DNA from 2 places in the Planococcus chinensis genome. Region 1 is predicted to be linked to the other one. Evidence: riboswitches for the same ligand, from Rfam matches in the RefSeq annotation. Region 1 holds a riboswitch; the other holds the start of a gene.
What was found. Region 1 has a riboswitch for S-adenosylmethionine ahead of ACFSDB_RS04435 (methionine biosynthesis PLP-dependent protein). Riboswitches for the same ligand answer to the same signal wherever they lie in the genome.
Positions count from the first base shown of each region.

Region 2: linked by a shared signal. The riboswitch ahead of ACFSDB_RS11255 (transporter substrate-binding domain-containing protein) and the one ahead of ACFSDB_RS04435 (methionine biosynthesis PLP-dependent protein) in region 1 are both predicted to bind S-adenosylmethionine.

Region 1 is NZ_JBHUFW010000004.1:421,728-430,502, reverse strand. It holds gene ACFSDB_RS04455 (STAS domain-containing protein) at 1-118, opposite strand, end outside; gene ACFSDB_RS04450 (cobalamin B12-binding domain-containing protein) at 96-749, opposite strand; gene ACFSDB_RS04445 (hypothetical protein) at 753-1,121, opposite strand; gene ACFSDB_RS04440 (antibiotic biosynthesis monooxygenase family protein) at 1,118-1,423, opposite strand; SAM riboswitch class I at 1,753-1,858, shown strand; gene ACFSDB_RS04435 (methionine biosynthesis PLP-dependent protein) at 1,935-3,056, shown strand; gene metC (cystathionine beta-lyase) at 3,053-4,228, shown strand; gene ystJ (NADP-dependent malic enzyme) at 4,417-5,658, opposite strand; gene ACFSDB_RS04420 (SDR family NAD(P)-dependent oxidoreductase) at 5,860-6,624, opposite strand; gene ACFSDB_RS04415 (3-hydroxyacyl-CoA dehydrogenase family protein) at 6,624-7,571, opposite strand; gene ACFSDB_RS04410 (GntP family permease) at 7,657-8,775, opposite strand, start outside.
Region 2 is NZ_JBHUFW010000008.1:54,208-62,982, forward strand. It holds gene ahpF (alkyl hydroperoxide reductase subunit F) at 1-940, opposite strand, end outside; gene ahpC (alkyl hydroperoxide reductase subunit C) at 953-1,522, opposite strand; gene ACFSDB_RS11235 (YdeI/OmpD-associated family protein) at 1,918-2,490, opposite strand; gene ACFSDB_RS11240 (MFS transporter) at 2,589-3,908, shown strand; gene ACFSDB_RS11245 (TetR/AcrR family transcriptional regulator) at 3,862-4,521, shown strand; gene solA (N-methyl-L-tryptophan oxidase) at 4,580-5,722, opposite strand; SAM riboswitch class I at 6,002-6,104, shown strand; gene ACFSDB_RS11255 (transporter substrate-binding domain-containing protein) at 6,515-7,327, shown strand; gene ACFSDB_RS11260 (amino acid ABC transporter permease) at 7,349-8,068, shown strand; gene ACFSDB_RS11265 (amino acid ABC transporter ATP-binding protein) at 8,068-8,775, shown strand, end outside.

The sequences.
Region 1 (8,775 bases):
ACAAAGCCGCCGGCCCGAAAAGCTTTTCGGCTTCCTGCGAGGAAACCAACACCTTCAATTCCTTTGTTAATTTGAAAGCCGGGAGCGGCAAGCCTTCAAACTGATATTCCGTATCCATCTTGCGGTTCCTCTCCCATCGTCAGCCATCGCTCTAATTGTTCAAGATCTTCCAGGACGATCGCACCTTCATTGCGGAGTGCCTCCGGATTCGCTTTTGAAACTGCCCGACCTCCCAAAAAGACAATCGGTTTCGGGTCCAGGTCCAGAAATTCATTGATATAGGTCTTGATCACCGGCAACCGGTAGACAAGCGCCGCTGATAGGGCTATAGCGTCGGGCTTCCAGCGTTTGGCAGCGTCCAAAGCATGGTCGAGCGGCAAATTCGGGCCCAGGTACTTCACGGACCAGCCGTTCTCGCGGAATCGGCTCGATACCATTTTCAAACCAATATAATGGTCTTCGCCTTCCGGCCCCAGGACCATCACTTTCCGCTCAGTGCCATCCCCCTGCTGTTTCCGGTTTTCGACGGCGGATACGACAAAATCACAAACGGCAGTTGCCAAATGTTCATCGGCTACCCCGATTTCATTGTTTTCCCATAATTCTCCGACATGGTACATTGCCGGTGTCAGCAATCGCGCAAACAGTTCGTGCTGCGTATGTTCCTCCAGAAATCTGCGGACTTGCACGAGGGCTTCCGCATCATTTCCTGCCAAGAACAATTCCGCCAATTGTTTCGGTTGAATCATTCTTCAACCTCCTTCAAGTCTTCTTTCCGACAACATTTTATTCGCTTGCTTCAGGCATGAAAGCATGAATTCCCCTTCGGCCTTTTCTGCCTTTCCGGGCAGTATATCCATCAGACGTTCAAAATTATCGATGATCAATCCGGTCTCGACATTGCGGCTGTTCAGCACGCCTTCAAGCCAAGCGCTGTAATCGAGAAAGATTTTAGGGTCTTGCAGGTCATACGCCGTCTCCAAATGGTCAAGGTGATGCCGGTTGTCTTCCTCCGTACGATGGAATCCGCGTTCCCCGAACCGGTCCCATAATGAGGGATAAGCTTCATAGATGCTATTTGCCGTCGCCGAAGCAATGCGGTCTTTGGTTTCTGTGTTCATTCAGCCACCACCTCGTATTGGCGCACTTTCGGCACGATGCCTGCAAGCTGCTGATCCGGATAATGCTTTTCAAGTTCATGGATCTCCTTAAACTCATTGCTCTTGACCCACTTCATATAGGCTTCTTTTGAATGCCATTCCAGGTGCACCGTCAGCTCATTTGGCTTTTTGGTATTCTGGATCAACCGGAACGAATGGAAGCCTTCCGCTTTGTCGACCCGCCGCGAGCGGTTTTTATAAATGGCGATCAAATCGTCCGTTTTTTCTTCCGGCACCGTTACAGTGGAAGTTACAATATACATCAAAAAGCCCCTTTTCGCTAAATTCTAGTGTCTATTATAACCTTTCGATTTTCGAATTAAAAGTGTTGTCCTTTGCACCGGATGATTTCAATATCATACGAACACAGAATGAGCGCTTTTCCTTTTTGGCGCCGCAGCTCTTATCTGGAAAATCCGCCGGCAAAGACACCGGTTTATTCTATACCCGCTTGCTCCTATACGGAATCCTCCTGCATTCGGCGAACGCCTTTATTGAGTGAATTTTAATAAAAATTCGGTTTTCCTCTTGTCTTTTCCATCCAATTGCATTAAAGTAATCTGTATTATATAAATTCAACTGCATATTTTATTTCTTATCTAGAGAGACGGAGGGATTTGGCCCTGTGAAGTCTCAGCAACCAGCCTGCAAATGGCCACGGTGCTAATTCCAATAGGCGCATGCCTAGAAGATGAGAAGAACGTGTTCCTCGGCAGGGGCTTTCTTCTTTTTCTGAAGAAAGCCCCTGTTTTTTATTTTGAAAGGATGAGCGAAATGGCAAAGAGAAGTTTAGAAACCCGATTGGTACAATTAGGCACCCGCAGCGATGAAAAAACCGGCGCAGTCAGCGCTCCGATTTACTTATCAACGGCATACGAGCATGAAGGCCTCGGAAAATCCACCGGCTATGACTATACCCGCACGAAAAACCCGACGCGTACGGTTCTCGAAGAAGGCATTGCGGCGCTGGAAGGCGCAGATGCCGGGTTTGCCTGCAGTTCCGGCATGGCTGCCATCCAATTGGTGCTGTCCCAGTTCCGCCCGGGCGACGAACTCGTGGTGCCTGAAGATATTTATGGCGGCACTTACCGCCTGTTGAACCATTATTCCGATGTCTTCGGCATCCATACCCACTATTCAGATTTCAGCGATGTTGAAAAGACCGAAGCATTGATCAATGAAAACACCCGTGCGTTCTTCATCGAAACGCCGACCAATCCCTTGATGCAGGAAATCGACTTGGAACACTATGCTGCTTTGGCCAAAAAACACAACTTGCTTTTAATTGCCGACAACACTTTCTTGACGCCTTATCTCCAACAGCCGATTTCACTCGGCGCCGACATTGTCGTGCATAGCGCCACCAAATATATCGGCGGCCATAACGATGTACTCGCCGGACTGGTGGCCGCGAAAGGCGATGCCCTATGTGAGCGCTTGGCTATCCTGCACAATTCGGCCGGCGCAGTGCTGTCGCCGTTTGATTCTTGGCTATTGATTCGCGGGTTGAAGACATTGCCGCTCCGCATGAAACAACACGAAAAGAACGCCAAAGAAATGGCGGAATTCCTACAATCCCATCCGGCCGTATCGGACGTCCTGTACCCCGGGAAAGGCGGCATGCTTTCGTTCCGGCTGAACCAAGCGGAATGGGTCGCCCCGTTCCTCGAAAGCCTGGAATTGATCACATTCGCCGAAAGCCTGGGCGGCGTTGAGAGTTTCATCACCTACCCGGCTACCCAGACCCACGCTGAAATTCCTTATGAAGAGCGGACAAGCCGCGGCATCTGCGACCGGCTGCTGCGGTTCTCAGTGGGCATTGAAGAAGCGGAAGATCTGGCGGCAGACCTCGCCGAAGCATTGAAAATATTCGACAAGGAGGGCGTACGCCTATGAAGACAAACCGGTTGGAAACCCAATTGATCCACGCTGCTGGCACTGATGAGAAGACAGGCGCGGTGAATGTCCCGATCTACTTATCGTCGACATACCACCAAGCGGATTTCGAAGAATTCGGTCCGTTCGATTATAGCCGCTCCGGCAATCCGACACGGCAAAAACTTGAAGAAACCATTGCCAAACTGGAAAACGGCACACGCGGTTTTGCTTTCGCTTCCGGCATGGCCGCTATCTCTTCGGCTTTCATGCTGCTGTCTGCCGGGGACCACGTCCTCGTTTCAGAAGACGTGTACGGCGGAACTTTCCGCTTTGTTACCGAAGTGCTGCCGCGGTTCGGAATCAGCTATTCGTTTGTCGACATGACCGACTTGAGTGAAATGGCCGCTGCTTTCCAGGAAAACAGCAAAGTGGTCTATATCGAAACCCCTTCGAATCCGGTGATGAAAATCACCGATATCGAAATTGCGGCTAAACTGGCCAAAGCGAATGATTGCCTGACATTCGTCGACAACACGTTCATGACGCCGCTTTATCAGAACCCGCTCGACCTCGGCGCAGACCTTGTGCTCCACAGTGCAACAAAATTCCTGTCCGGACACAGCGATATCATAGCCGGGCTCGCCGTCACCAAAGATCCGGAACTAAGCAGCCGCCTCGGATTTATCCAGAATACGTTCGGTTCGGTGCTGGGCGCACAGGATTCCTATTCATTGATCCAGGGCATCAAAACCTTGGGCTCAAGGCTGAAACAGTCATCGGCTTCCGCCCGCATCATCGCCGATTATCTGCATACCCATCCGGCAATCGAGGAAGTTTATTACCCCGGCTTCCGTTTCCACCCTGGGAATCCGATCCACGAACGCCAGGCAACCGGCGCCGGTGCTGTGCTTTCCTTCCGCCTTGCAGACAAAGCCGCGGCCAAAACCTTTGTAGAGAGCCTGCAGATCCCGATTTTCGCCGTCAGCCTCGGTGCTGTTGAAACGATACTTTCGTATCCTGCGACGATGTCCCACGCTTCCATGCCGAAAGAAGAGCGCGAAAAACGCGGCATCACGGACGGCGTTCTGCGCCTATCTGTCGGGCTTGAACACGCGGACGATCTGCTTGAAGACCTGGAGCAGGCATTGCAGAAAGTACGCCGTACCCACCCTGCCGAATTGGTGAAATAAACCTCCGAAAGCCGGATTCCTATCCTTTGCACCCGGCTTTCATTTTTTTTGGTTTATCGGCGATTTTTATAGTTTATCGGCGATTCTGTGGTTTTATCTGCGATTCTGGGGATTTATCGGCGATTCCCATTTTTACACAAAGAAAGCCGTCCAATGCGCTAACACGGACGGCTTTCTTCTATTATATATTAGCCTCGTCTGCCGGCCGCTCCAATCGGCACGGAAGATTCGGCCGTTTCTGTCGTCACCGCCGGATGGCGCGCCACTTCTGTTTCAATCGCCGCTTTTGCCACCGCAGCCGCAACAGCCGGTGCGACCCGTTGGTCAAACGGTGCCGGAATGACGTAATCGTCATGAAGTTCGCCCACTTCAATCAGGCCCGCAATCGCTTCGACGGCCGCGATTTTCATGGCGTCATTGATCTCGGATGCCCGTACGTCAAGCGCCCCGCGGAAGATTCCCGGAAAAGCCAGTACATTGTTTACCTGGTTGGGGAAATCCGAACGCCCGGTTCCGACAATCCGTGCTCCTGCATTTTTCGCCAGATGCGGCAGGATTTCCGGATTCGGGTTCGCCATGGCAAAGATGATGGCATCCTGGTTCATCGACGCGACCATGTCTTCTGTCAAAGCGCCGGCAGCGGAGACGCCGATAAAAACATCCGCCCCTTTGATCACTTCGTCGAGCCCGCCCGTCTCTTTTGCGTAATTGGTCATTTCGGAAACTTCTTGCTTATAGGGGTTCATTCCATTTGTCCGCCCTTTAAAGATCGCTCCTTTGGTGTCGCACATGATCAAATGGCTGAAGCCGAATTTGCTCAGAAGCTTTACGACCGCAATGCCGGCAGCACCGGCTCCATTGACCACCACTTTGACGTCCTCGACCCCTTTGCCGACGAGCTTCAGCGAATTGATCAGCCCGGCAAGCGTAACAATCGCCGTACCGTGCTGGTCGTCGTGGAACACCGGAATGTCCATTTCCTGCTTCAGCCGCTCTTCCACGATAAAACAAGTGGGAGCCGAAATGTCTTCGAGGTTCACACCGCCGAACCCCGGTTCAAGCAATTTGACCGTCTGGATGATGGTTTCTGCATCTGTGGTGTCGAGACAGACCGGAAAAGCATCCACCCCGGCAAATTCCTTGAACAGTACAGCTTTCCCTTCCATCACCGGGAGCGCCGCTTTCGGTCCGATATTGCCAAGCCCGAGCACCGCAGTCCCATCGGTGACCACAGCCACCGTATTGCCCTTCATCGTATAATCGAACACCTTCTCAGCATCCTGTGCAATCTCCTTGCACGGTTCTGCTACGCCTGGAGAGTAGGCAAGACTTAAATCCCTCTCGTTGCTGACCGCCACTTTCGAACGTACTTCAAGCTTTCCCCGGTTCTCGCGATGCAAATGCAAAGAATCGTTTCTCAGGTTCGTCATTGCCTCATCTCCCTTTGTTCATAATGCTTTATTATAGAGGGTTCTCTGCGGAATTAAAGGCTTTTCGTTCAATTTAATGAATTTTCAGTCTTTAGACCGAGAAGGATACTTGACGTAAGCGCTTACTATCCCAGGACTTGGAATTTTAATAAAAACGCAAAAAAGCATCCACGGAATATGGATGCTTTCATTCATGAAATTTTAGATTGCTGTCCAGCCGCCGTCCACTTTGATCGTTTCGCCAGTTACAAAATTCGCCAGGCCGGAAGCCAAGTACAAGACTGCTCCAGAAATATCTTTCGGCTGTGACAAGCCGTCAAGGAGGATCCGGCTCTCGACGTCTTTTTTGAACGCTTCGTCTTCTAACATTTTCGCGGTCAATTCGGTTTCAATGAATGTCGGAGCTACGGCGTTGACGTTGATGCCTGCTTTCGCCCATTCCACTGCCAAGGCTTTGGTCATCTGGACGAGACCGCCTTTGCTCGAGCAATATGCAGCCCGTTTGATATAGCCCACAAAGGCCATCTGCGACGCAATATTGATGATTCGGCCGCTCCCTTGCTGCAGCATGTATTTCGCAGCTGCCTGGCTGGCAAAGAAAGCGGATTTCAGATTCAAGTCCAGAACGGTGTCCCAGTCCTCTTCGGTGACTTCCATCGCCGGTTTGGCGATGTTCACGCCGGCATTATTGACCAGAACATCCACTGTCCCGAAAGTCTGTGCTGCAGTATCGATCAAACGCCGCACTTCATTGATGTCGCTCAAGTCGCCGCTGACCGCGATGCAATTCGGATTGAAGCTATGCAGCTCAGCCAGTGCCTCGTCCAGCGCTTCTTTGCCGCGTCCGGAGATCGCTACATTGGCACCAAGTTCAGCAAACGTCCGGGCGATATCCCGGCCGATCCCTTTGCTGCCGCCTGTGACGATGACGGTTTTCCCTTTGAGTTCCGTGAAGTATTCGACCATTATTCAGCCTCCTGCCCGGTTTTAAGATCATTTTTCAGAAAATGGATCAAGGTCTGTTCGCGTTCAGCATTGATCTTTTCGGATACAGCCGGCTCCCAGTCGTAGAACCCTTTGCCGCTTTTGTCGCCAAGGTCCCCTTCTTCAACAAGCTTTGTCAATGTCTTGCCGGAGCGCGGGTCATCCGCCAGGTCACTGAACAGGTAATTCGAAATGGCGGAGAACACGTCCAAGCCGCCCATATCCGCTGTCATCAGCGGACCCGTCACCGGCAGGCGCCGGCCGATGCTGTAGGTGACCGCGGCATCAATGTCTTCTTTGGTGGCTGCCCCCGCATCCAATAACGCCTGTGCTTCACGGAACAGTGCATACTGCAGGCGGTTGCCGATAAACCCGGGCAGTTCCTTGTTCAGGAGGATCGGTTTTTTATTCATCGAAGCGACGACTGCCATCGCGCGCTCCACCGTTTCGTTATCCGTCCGTTCGCCTTTGACCACTTCCACAAGCGGGATCAGGTGACCCGGGTTCCAGAAATGCGTCACGACCAGCCGGTTCGGGTGCTCCATATCGGCTGCCAACAGGCTTGGCATAAAGCCCGATGTATTGCTCGCAATGACAGTCTCGGGCCCGACCAGGCTTTCAAGCTTCCGGTACATGTCCTTTTTCAAATCGAGCACTTCCGGAATCACTTCAATGATGAAAGTCGCCCCTTCCACCACTTCTTCCAAGGAAGTCGAAAAGTGGATGCTGTTCTTGATGCGCCGGCCGTCTGCCGCGTCAAACAAGCCGTTGTCCACCATGACCTGAATTTTATTGCTGAGCCCTCTATCCGCATTTTCCAAGTCCTGCTCGTTGATGCCGTATACTTTCACTTGCTGTCCAGACCATGCTGCGGACAAAGCAATAGAATGGCCCATTGTCCCCGATCCTAAAATAGAAATCTTCTCCATGCTGCACCCCTCTTTTGTTTTATTCTGTATAACGAATTATACCCAACAAACTACGGAAGAACATAGCTTGTTGGGTAATGATTGCTTAAAGGCCTAAGCCCAATGAAAATAGAATGACCGCTAGGACGGCGCCGAGCAACGGCACTACGACCGACAATGCGCCGAATGCCGGATATGCATCCCGGTGCGTTTCGCCTGCGATGGAACGGATGGTCGTCACTACATATCCGCCCTGTGGCAAGGAATCAAGCGATCCGGAAGAAATGGATACCGTACGGTGCAAAGCTTCTGCGTTGACGCCCATATCGAGGTAATGCGGCGCCAGGAGCGGCAAGGCGATCGCCTGTCCGCCGGAAGAAGATCCGGTCAAGCCGGCGATGACCGCAACAGCCAAGGCTCCGCCGATCAGCGGGCTTCCCGGAATCCCCGTCATTACGCCAACCGCCGACTCGAAAGCCGGAGTGGCACGTACTACGCCGCCGAAGCCGACAACCGCTGCTGTATTGGCAATGGCGATGACTGCGCCCAATGCGCCTTCACCGAACGCATGGCCGATATTCTGGAAGTACTTCCGGTTGATCAGGTACGTCGCCAAGATTCCGCCGGAAAGCGCAATGATCAATGCCGAAGTTCCTAAGGAATCATGGAAAATAAACGAAATGATCAAGACAACGAGCAGGGGAATCATGCTGAGCAGTGGATTCGGCAATTCTCTGCGCGTTTCCGCAGAAGGGTCCGTCTTCCGGGCCACAAAATGCTCCCCTTTTGAAACTGCTTTTGAAATCATCTTTTTCAGCCACCAATAGCCGAAGACCATCATGAAGACTGCGACGATCGCGCTGACTTCCCATCCTGCATACGGAGAAGTCCCTAAAAATTCGATGGGAATCCAGTTCTGGATTTCCGGCGATCCTGCAGATGTCATGGTGAATGTAGTCGACCCGAACGCCAGGGCAGCCGGGATGAAGCGGCGCGGCAGATCTGCCTGCTTGAACAAGCTGAGCGCCATCGGATAAACCGAGAATGCCACAACGAACAAGCTGACGCCGCCGTAAGTTAGAACCGCACAAGCGATAACGACTGCCAATGCGGCGCGCTTCATGCCGATTTTGCTGACGATCCATTTCGATACGCTGTCAGCTGCACCGCTGTCTTCCATGACTTTTCCGAAAATCGCACCTGTCAGGAACATCAAATACCAGGA
Region 2 (8,775 bases), on a different contig from region 1:
TGGACAGGATGACGGTTTTGCCTTTAAGGACAGCGCCGTTTTCGAGTTCAATCTCGATGAATTCCTTCTTCTCCAAGCGCTTGGCGCGCTGCAAGTTCATGACATCAATGTTGTACTCTTTCACGTGCTCCTCGAGGCTTGCTGCGAATTTCGGCCCTTCCGTGTGCTTGACGCTGATGAAGTTTTCGATGCTCAGTGTATCCAGCACCTGACCGCCAAAACGTTCAGCGACGATGCCTGTGCGGATGCCTTTGCGCGCCGCATAGATGGCTGCACTGGCGCCTGCCGGCCCGCCGCCGACGACAAGGACATCGTACGGGTCTTTGTCCGCGAATTCAGATGCATCCGGTGCACTGCCCAGTTTCGCAAGCAATTCTTCCAGGGACATGCGCCCGCTGGAGAACGGTTCGCCGTTCAGGAAGACCGTCGGGACGGCCATGATGTCTTTGCTTTCGACTTCTTCTTTGAATGCTCCGCCGTCAATCATCGTGTGCGAGATATTCGGATTGAGCACGCTCATCAAGTTCAGGCTCTGGACCACTTCCGGACAGTTCTGGCAGCTTAAGCTGATGTACGAGTCGAAATGGTAGTTGCCTTGGATGCTCTTAATCTGCTCGATGACTTTCGCGTCGGCTTTCGGTGCCCGTCCGCTCACTTGCAGCAAAGCAAGGACCAAGGACGTGAACTCATGGCCGAGGGGAATGCCGGCAAACGTGATGCCGGTGTCTTCGCCGATGCGGTTGACGCTGAAGCTCGGTGTTCTTTCAAGCTGTGCATGTTCCACTTTAATGCGGGCAGACATTGCGGACAATTCTTCTACGAGAGCCGCCATGTCGCGGGAGACGTCGTCCCTACCTGCGCTGACTTTGAGCAGCACGTCGCCTTCCAGCAGCTGCAGGTATTGCTCTAATTGTGCTTTTATATCTGCATCTAATATCATGGTCAGAACTCCTTATATTTTGCCGACAAGGTCGAGGCTCGGCTTCAGTGTCGCGCTGCCTTCTTCCCATTTAGCCGGGCAAACTTCGCCTGGGTTGTTGCGGACATATTGAGCCGCTTTGATTTTGCCTACTAGTGTGCTTGCGTCGCGTCCGATGCCGTCTGCATTGATTTCCGCTGCTTGGACAATGCCGTCCGGGTCAACGATGAACGTACCGCGCTGTGCAAGGCCGGCTTCTTCGTCCAAGACGTCAAAACTGCGTGAAATGCGTTGTGACGGATCGCCGATCATAACGTATTGGAGTGTGCTGATCGCGTCTGAATGGTCGTGCCATGCTTTATGCGTGAAATGAGTATCCGTTGATACAGAATACACTTCAACGCCCAAGCTTTTAAGCGTTGCGTATTGTTTCTGAAGGTCTTCAAGTTCAGTCGGGCAAACGAAAGTAAAGTCAGCTGGGTAGAAGCAAACCACACTCCATTGGCCTTTCATGTTTTGTTCTGATACCTCGATAAAGTCACCGCTTCCCGCGTGGTAAGCAGAAGCTGCGAATGGCTGGATTTCTTTTCCGATCAAAGACATATTAAATTCCTCCTAAATGTTTTTTTAGAATGATCAAAGCCAATAATTCCATAAAAAAATATTAATCAAAGCCGATCACCTCAATTAATATAATTATTTAACTATAATCATTCTAATTCCTACTTCTAATTGTTATATGAAATCGGATATTTGTCAAAGGAAACCCTTGGTTCAAAAGAGTTCTGTATAAAGCGCCAGGATTGAAGGGAGAGTAAGCGTTCTCATAATTTTGGCAAAACCGTTTAGAGGCGAAAGAGAGAGAGTCAGTTGTGAATACATATTTTAGAATAGCAATAATTTTCAAACTACAATCAAGTTTCTCAAGTAAGAAACCGTAATTGATAAGAACGTGCAAGGCAGTGAAGGAAAGCAGCGGCTTCCTGCAGCTAAAAGCCTTAATAATTGCTCAGGCGGCCGTTGTCATTCCACTGGCCGTACATTTTGTTCTCTCGGGTATTGGCGATGAATTTTTCCAATCGCTGCCTGTAAATTTCAGGGTCGTAATCTTTATACCCCTGGATGTTATCAATCCGGATTCTCCGGTACAGCTCGGGGAAATCCAGGAAGTTTTGATAAACCTGCGCATCTTCTTTCAGACGGGCTAAAACCTCCGGATTCACCACAAACGATTCAGGCCGCATATCGGGAAGGGCTTCAAGTCCCTGCGCTGTCATCAACCCAAGTTTTTGCAGCCTTCTCACCCGCTCTTTGTTCAATTCCGTCCAGTTGCTCTTTTTCTGCCTCGGCGAAAGCCTTTGGGCCATCTGGGTGTCCGACAGTTTCTTCTTGGTGCCGTCAATCCAGCCGAAGCACAGGGCCTCTTCCACTGCGTCCAGGTATTGGAGGGCGCCGGGCTGCTTCTTCGTACCAAGAACCACCCAGCAAAATTTCGCACTCGCTGCGTTTTCCTCCAGCCACTCCCTCAATTCCTGCCGGTTTTTGGCATCGAGCAAATTTGTGATTTCCATGCCGGCTCCGTCCTTTCAAAAGAGGATTTTCCTATACTATACCGTTTTTTTCGCAAATGTAACGAACGCTCTTGTAAAACGACAACGGTGTCGATATAATGGGGTTAATTAATAACGACACGTTTGTCGTTTTAGAGAAGAGGGAGATGGATGTAAAGAGTTTGATGAAGAACAGGCCGTATGTGACGTTGATCGGGGCGCAGGCGATTTCAAGCATCGGCGACTGGCTGAGCCTTGTTGCGATTTTTACAGTCGTCGGGCTGAAATGGAATGCGTCGCCCCTGGAAGTTTCGCTGCTTCTGCTATGCCTCGCTGTCCCGATGGCGCTGCTCGGGCCGGTGGCAGGGATTGTAGCGGACCGCTTCAGCCGGAAATCGATCATGATCCTCTCGGATGTTGTCCGGGCGGGGTTGATTCTGGTGCTGGCCGTGGCAAGTTCGCTATGGATGGTGTATGCTGCGCTGTTTGCCATCGGCCTGTTTTCCGCTGTGTTCATCCCGGCGAAAAACGGGAAGTTGAAGGAGATAGTCGGAGAAGGGGATATGAAGGCGGCCATGTCCATCACGTCGATGGTGGACTCCTCGACGAAAATTCTGGGTCCGCTTCTCAGCGGAATCCTCGTAGCGGCAGTCGGGCCGCAGCAGGTGTTCTTGATCGACTCGGCAACGTTTGCGGTCTCCGCAGTTTTGCTGCTGTTTTTGCCTAATGCATTAAAAACAGAAGACGCGCCGGAAAGCGGAAAAGGATCGGAATCGTTCAAACAGGAATTGGCCGCCGGGCTGTCTTTCATTAAATCAAGCCGTTTCATGGTCATCGGCTTGCTGTTGATGGGGAGCAGCCTGCTAATTCTGCAATTGGCAGACACGCAGCTTATCGTGCTGATCCGGGAGCTTACGGATGCTTCTCCTGATTTGTTCGGCTATCTGATTACGGGGTCCGGCCTCGGCATGTTCCTGGCAGGCTTTTTGCTGGCGAAAAAAACCGATTACCGCCCATATCCGATTATGCTGCTGGGCGTTTTCGGAATCGGTCTGAGTTTTGGTATGATGGGGATACTGGCCCATTACGATCTCAGCTATTCCGTAATGTGGCTGCCTGCGCTCGGATTTACAGGCGGATTTTCTGCCAGCTTGATTTTTGTGCCTTATCAGGCTGCTGTTCAGGTCGCGACGCCCGTCCATATGACGGGGCGGGTCTTCGGCGTGATCAATAGTGCCATGACGACAGCGACGATTGTCGGCCCATTGGCCGGCGGGTTGCTGGCTACCGCGATCGGCATTGTGCCAACCTTTATCATTACGTCAGCCTTGCTGGTGCTGGTGTCGATAGGCGGGTATTTGACGAGAAGTAAAGTAGAACGGGGGAAATTGCATGTCTCCACGAGTGAGCGAGGAACATCTGAGGCAGCGGCGGGCTAACATCATGCGCGCCGCCACTGAAGTTTTTATAGAGCAAGGTTATGAACAAACATCGATGAAGCATATCATGGACGCGGCTGGAGTGAGCCGCGGGGGGCTCTATCAGTATTTTTCCAACAAGGAGGATCTGTTCGAAGCGATCCTGGAAGATGTGCTCGATGACGAAGCCGAAACCGTGCAGGAGATGCTTGAAAAAACGGAATCGCATTGGGATCTGCTTATGCAGCTGATGTTTGGCGAGGGAGGCGATCCTGATACCGAAATGGATCCGCTCGCACCCAGCAAATTAGAGTATTTCATCACCGGGAGAAAGAACGGGCGGCGCCTGGAATACGGCAGGAAAAGATATGAAGCCGGCGTCCAGCTATATGCCGGGGTGATCCAAGCGGGACAGGAAGCTGGGGAATTTAGCGGGCGGTTCGACAGTGAGCTGCTTGCCCGTTCCATCATCACGTTCATCGATGGCCTCGCCCTCGAAGATGCCATCCTGCCGAAACAGGCTGTGCAGCTGGAAGCGCAGTCCCGCCTGTTCGTGGACTATTTGAAAATGGCCATGAAGGGAGCTCCTGAGAAGCCGGAGACAATCACCGAGAAACAGCAAAGCGGAACTTAGAAAAAGGACTTCCTAAAACGCCGTTGCTTCAACGTTTTAGGAAGTCCTTTTAGAGGCGTCAAAAACCGAAGCGCTTAAGCGAAAAGATGGAGATGTCGAGTTCACTCTGTCCTTCCAGCGCGAGCTGGCTCAAGACTTCGCCCATGACGCTTCCGAATTTGAAGCCGTGGCCTGAAAAGCCGCAGGCGAAAATGACGTGCTTGTTTTCGGGATGGAAGTCGACGATGAAATCATGGTCGCTTGAAATGGTATAGAGGCAAGTCTTCGCTTCGAGCAGTTCGCCGTTCGCTTCCGGCAGGAAGGTTTGGAGCACGCGCCTAAGGTCGCCTTCATCGGTTTCATACTGCCCGAAGTTCTGTGAATGGACGTCCGGATCAATCGGGTGCCCGCCGTCGGATCTTCCGATTTTCAGGCCGGTGCCGTCCAAGTTCGGGAAGCCGTACGCCTTGTGGTCGTTGTCCTCGATGAAAAAGGACGGAAAGTGAGCGGCATCATAAACGCTGGCAGGAGTTTCAAACCAGCCGACAGCTTTGCGGGTCGGCTGAATCGGCAGGTGCAGCTCCGGCAATAATTTTGCTGCCCATGCGCCGGCCGTGACAATCACTTTCTTCGCATAAAAGTCCGTTGTTCCGGTCGAAATTTTCACGCCTTGCGGATCGTCCGGGTCAATGTGCTGAACCGGTGTATTGGCAGCCAGGTCCGCTCCGTATTTTAAAGCCGTTTCCTTATAGGCCCGAATGGCATTTTGGCTGTAGATGAGCCCTGACGCCGCTTCAAAGCAGCCGATGTACTGGTCCGGCACGGAAAACCCTGGCCATCTTTCGTTGATTTCCCGGCCGCTTAAAATCTCTAACGATAGGTCATGCTTTCGGGCGGAAGCGATTGTTTCCTGAAGAAAAGGGGAGTCTTCCGGGCCGATGCCGAGCACGCCGGTGTTCTCGAAAATTTTATGGCCCGTTTCCTGTTCGAGCTGCTCCCATAAGTGCTGGGCACGCTTCACGAGCGTTACGTATTGCCGGCCTTCGCCGTACGCATGGCGGATCAGGCGGGTGTCGCCGTGGTGGCTCCCTTTAGTATGCGGCGGATCGAAGGCATCGATCAGCAAGGTCTTTGCATTCTGCTTCGCCAAAAAGGCGCCGGCCGCCATTCCCATCGTTCCTGCGCCGATGATTGCGACATCATAAACCTGGTCTTTTGTCATATTCAGTCCGCTCCGCTCTTTGTGGAATTCGAAAGTATGACTAGATGGTATGCAAGATTCGGATCCTTGTCAATTGTCCCAGAGGGCGCTGTAAGCCACGGACTAATGAGCGGTTAGCGCTTGGAATAAACCCTCCAGTCAAGCTGGTAAGAGAAACACTTTCCCTGAATCCCGGACATTTCCCGGGAAATAATTCACCAAAATTCGAAATAGATGAAAAATGTGTTTGACAGAAGCGGTAATCTCAAATACTATCTTAATTATGTAAAAAAATTAAATAACTTATCAAGAGAGACTGAGGGACAGGCCCTGTGACGTCCAGCAACCATCATTTTATGAGAGGTGCTAATTCCTGCAGGGCATTTGCTCTGAGAGATAAGATCTAGATTAAAACCTATTTCCTATCGAAATAGGTTTTTTTGCTTTTTTAGGGATATTCAATCATCTTTTGTTTTTAAAATCTGGAAGAAAGGAATTTTTAAATTTTTGGAGGTGTAATTAAAGATATTCTCACTTTGTTTTCAGATTCAGAACGGAAGGCGGCGACTCCAGCGGGAGAGCGAAGTGCCGAAATCCACTCGGACGCCAGTCCGAGTTAGTTCGGCGCAAGCCCGCGGAAAGCGTCCGCCTGAAGTGGAGAATCTGGACATGCTTTCATAGTGCCTTTATTCATTTAGTCAAAAAAGGTTTATATGTTTATAAGACGGATTATTTACATAAAGAAATTAAACAGCGCAAGGTTTTTCTGCAAGGCAGGAGCTTGCGACTCTCTACCAACGAAGGAGTTTTAACATGAAAAGAAAAAATTATTTAACCCTCTCCCTGGTTTTATTGATCGGCGCAGGCGGCGTGTTAAGCGGCTGTTCGTCAAAAGAAGCGACAGCCACGGGCGACCAAGTGATCCTAGTGGGAACGCAGAATGATTATCCGCCGTTTGCCTTTGCGGACGAGAAAAACGAATTGACCGGCTATGATGTGGAAGTGGTCAAAGCGGTCGATGAGAAACTGGACGGTTACACGTTCGAATTCACCGCCGTTCCTTGGGACAGCATGTTCCTGGCGCTCGAGTCCAATAAAATCCAGGCGATCGCCGACCAAGTCGCGAAAACGCCGGAACGCCAGGAAAAGTATCTGTTCACCGATGAATCCTATTTTGCGGCCGAAACGGTCATTGCCGTGAAGACGGGACGAGAAGATATCCAGACGATTGAAGACCTGGAAGGCAAGAAAGTCGGGGCTTTGGCCGGCGACTCCTATACCTTGCTCTTGGAGGAATATAATAAAGGCGCAGCGACGCCGATCGAGTTGAAATACAGCGAAAGCGGCAACCCTTCCGAGATTCTGCAGGACGTGCAAAACGGCCGAATCGACGCTTATGTCAACGATCCGATCATGATCGATGCAGTGTTAGAGAAAAACGATCTGGGCGTGGAAATTGTCGGGCAGCCATTGGTCAATGACGACATGGGGATCGTATTGAAAAACGGGGAAGAAGGCGAAAAGCTGAAGGCGCTGATCGACCCAGTCCTGGAAGAGCTCAAGCAGGACGGAACGCTCGCGGAACTGTCGAACAAGTGGACCGGCGGAGAGTACATCCCTGAATAGGTTTGTGGAGGGGAAGAGACAATGGAGAATTTACTGGATATCAATTTTTTAATCGAAAGCTTTCCCGCAATCGTTGCGCGGCTGCCTGTCACGATAGGCATCGCAGTGGGTTCGCTGGTTATCAGCTTGTTGATCGGCGTGGTTACCGCCCTTATCAAAATTTATAAAGTCCCGGTCTTGCGGGTGATTTCGTCCATCTACGTATCCTTTATCAGGGGAACGCCTTTACTGGTCCAGATTTACCTGGTGTTTTACGGGATTCCGAAAATCATCTACTTTCTGCAGATCGAATACGGCTGGCTCCAGTCGGCGGACGTCAACAGCATCCCACCTGAAGTCTATGCGCTGGTGGCGTTCTCCGTGAATCTGGGCGCCTATCTTTCCGAGACGATCCGCTCGGCGATTGAATCGGTAGACCGCGGGCAGTTTGAAGCGGCCAAATCGATCGGGATGAGCCCGTCGCAAATGATGATCAAGATCATTTTCCCGCAGGCGCTGGCCACAGCGATACCGAACCTTGGAAATATGTTCATCAGCACAATCAAGGATACATCTTTGGTGTTTATCATCGGGGTCATCGACATCATGGGACAAGCGAAAATTCTCGGTTCCCGCGGCTTGGCGTTTTTTGAAGTGTATATTGCGGTATCGATCGTCTACTGGATCCTTTGCATCGCAGTGGAGCGGCTGCTGGTAAGAGTCGAGAAGCGGGCACGCCGATATGAAAGAAGGATTGCGTGATGATCAAATTGGAAAATATCCATAAGTATTTCGACAGCCAGCACGTGCTGAAAGGAATCGACTTGAACGTCAAGAAAGGCGAAGTGGTTTCGATTTTGGGGCCGAGCGGGTCAGGCAAATCAACACTCCTGCGCTGCATCAATTTCCTGGAGGAGCCGACCCGCGGAACCGTGGAGATCGGCGGCAAACGAGTGGACGCCGAATCAGCCAAAAAAGCGGACATCGTCTCCTTGCGGAATTCGACGGGCATGGTCTTCCAGCAATACAACCTGTTCAAGAATTTCACGGTGCTGCAAAACGTCATGATCGGGTTGACCAGTGTAAAGAAACTACATAAGGAAGAAGCCGAAAAGCGGAGCATGGAAATCCTGGAACGGGTCGGATTGGCGAACCGGTTGGACCATTATCCCGCCCAATTGTCGGGCGGCCAGCAGCAGCGGGTCGGCATTGCGCGGGCACTGGCGTTGGACCCGGAAGTGCTGCTGTTCGATGAACCGACCTCCTCTTTGGATCCGGAGTTGGTGGATGAAGTGCTGGCGACGATCCGAAAAGTGGCGGACGAAGGGAACACGATGCTCATTGTGACCCATGAGCTCCATTTTGCACGTGATATCTCCGACCGCGTCGTTTTTATGGAAGACGGACAGATCATCGAAGAAGGTACCCCTGAACAGCTTTTCAAAGACCCGAAAATGGAACGGACCAAG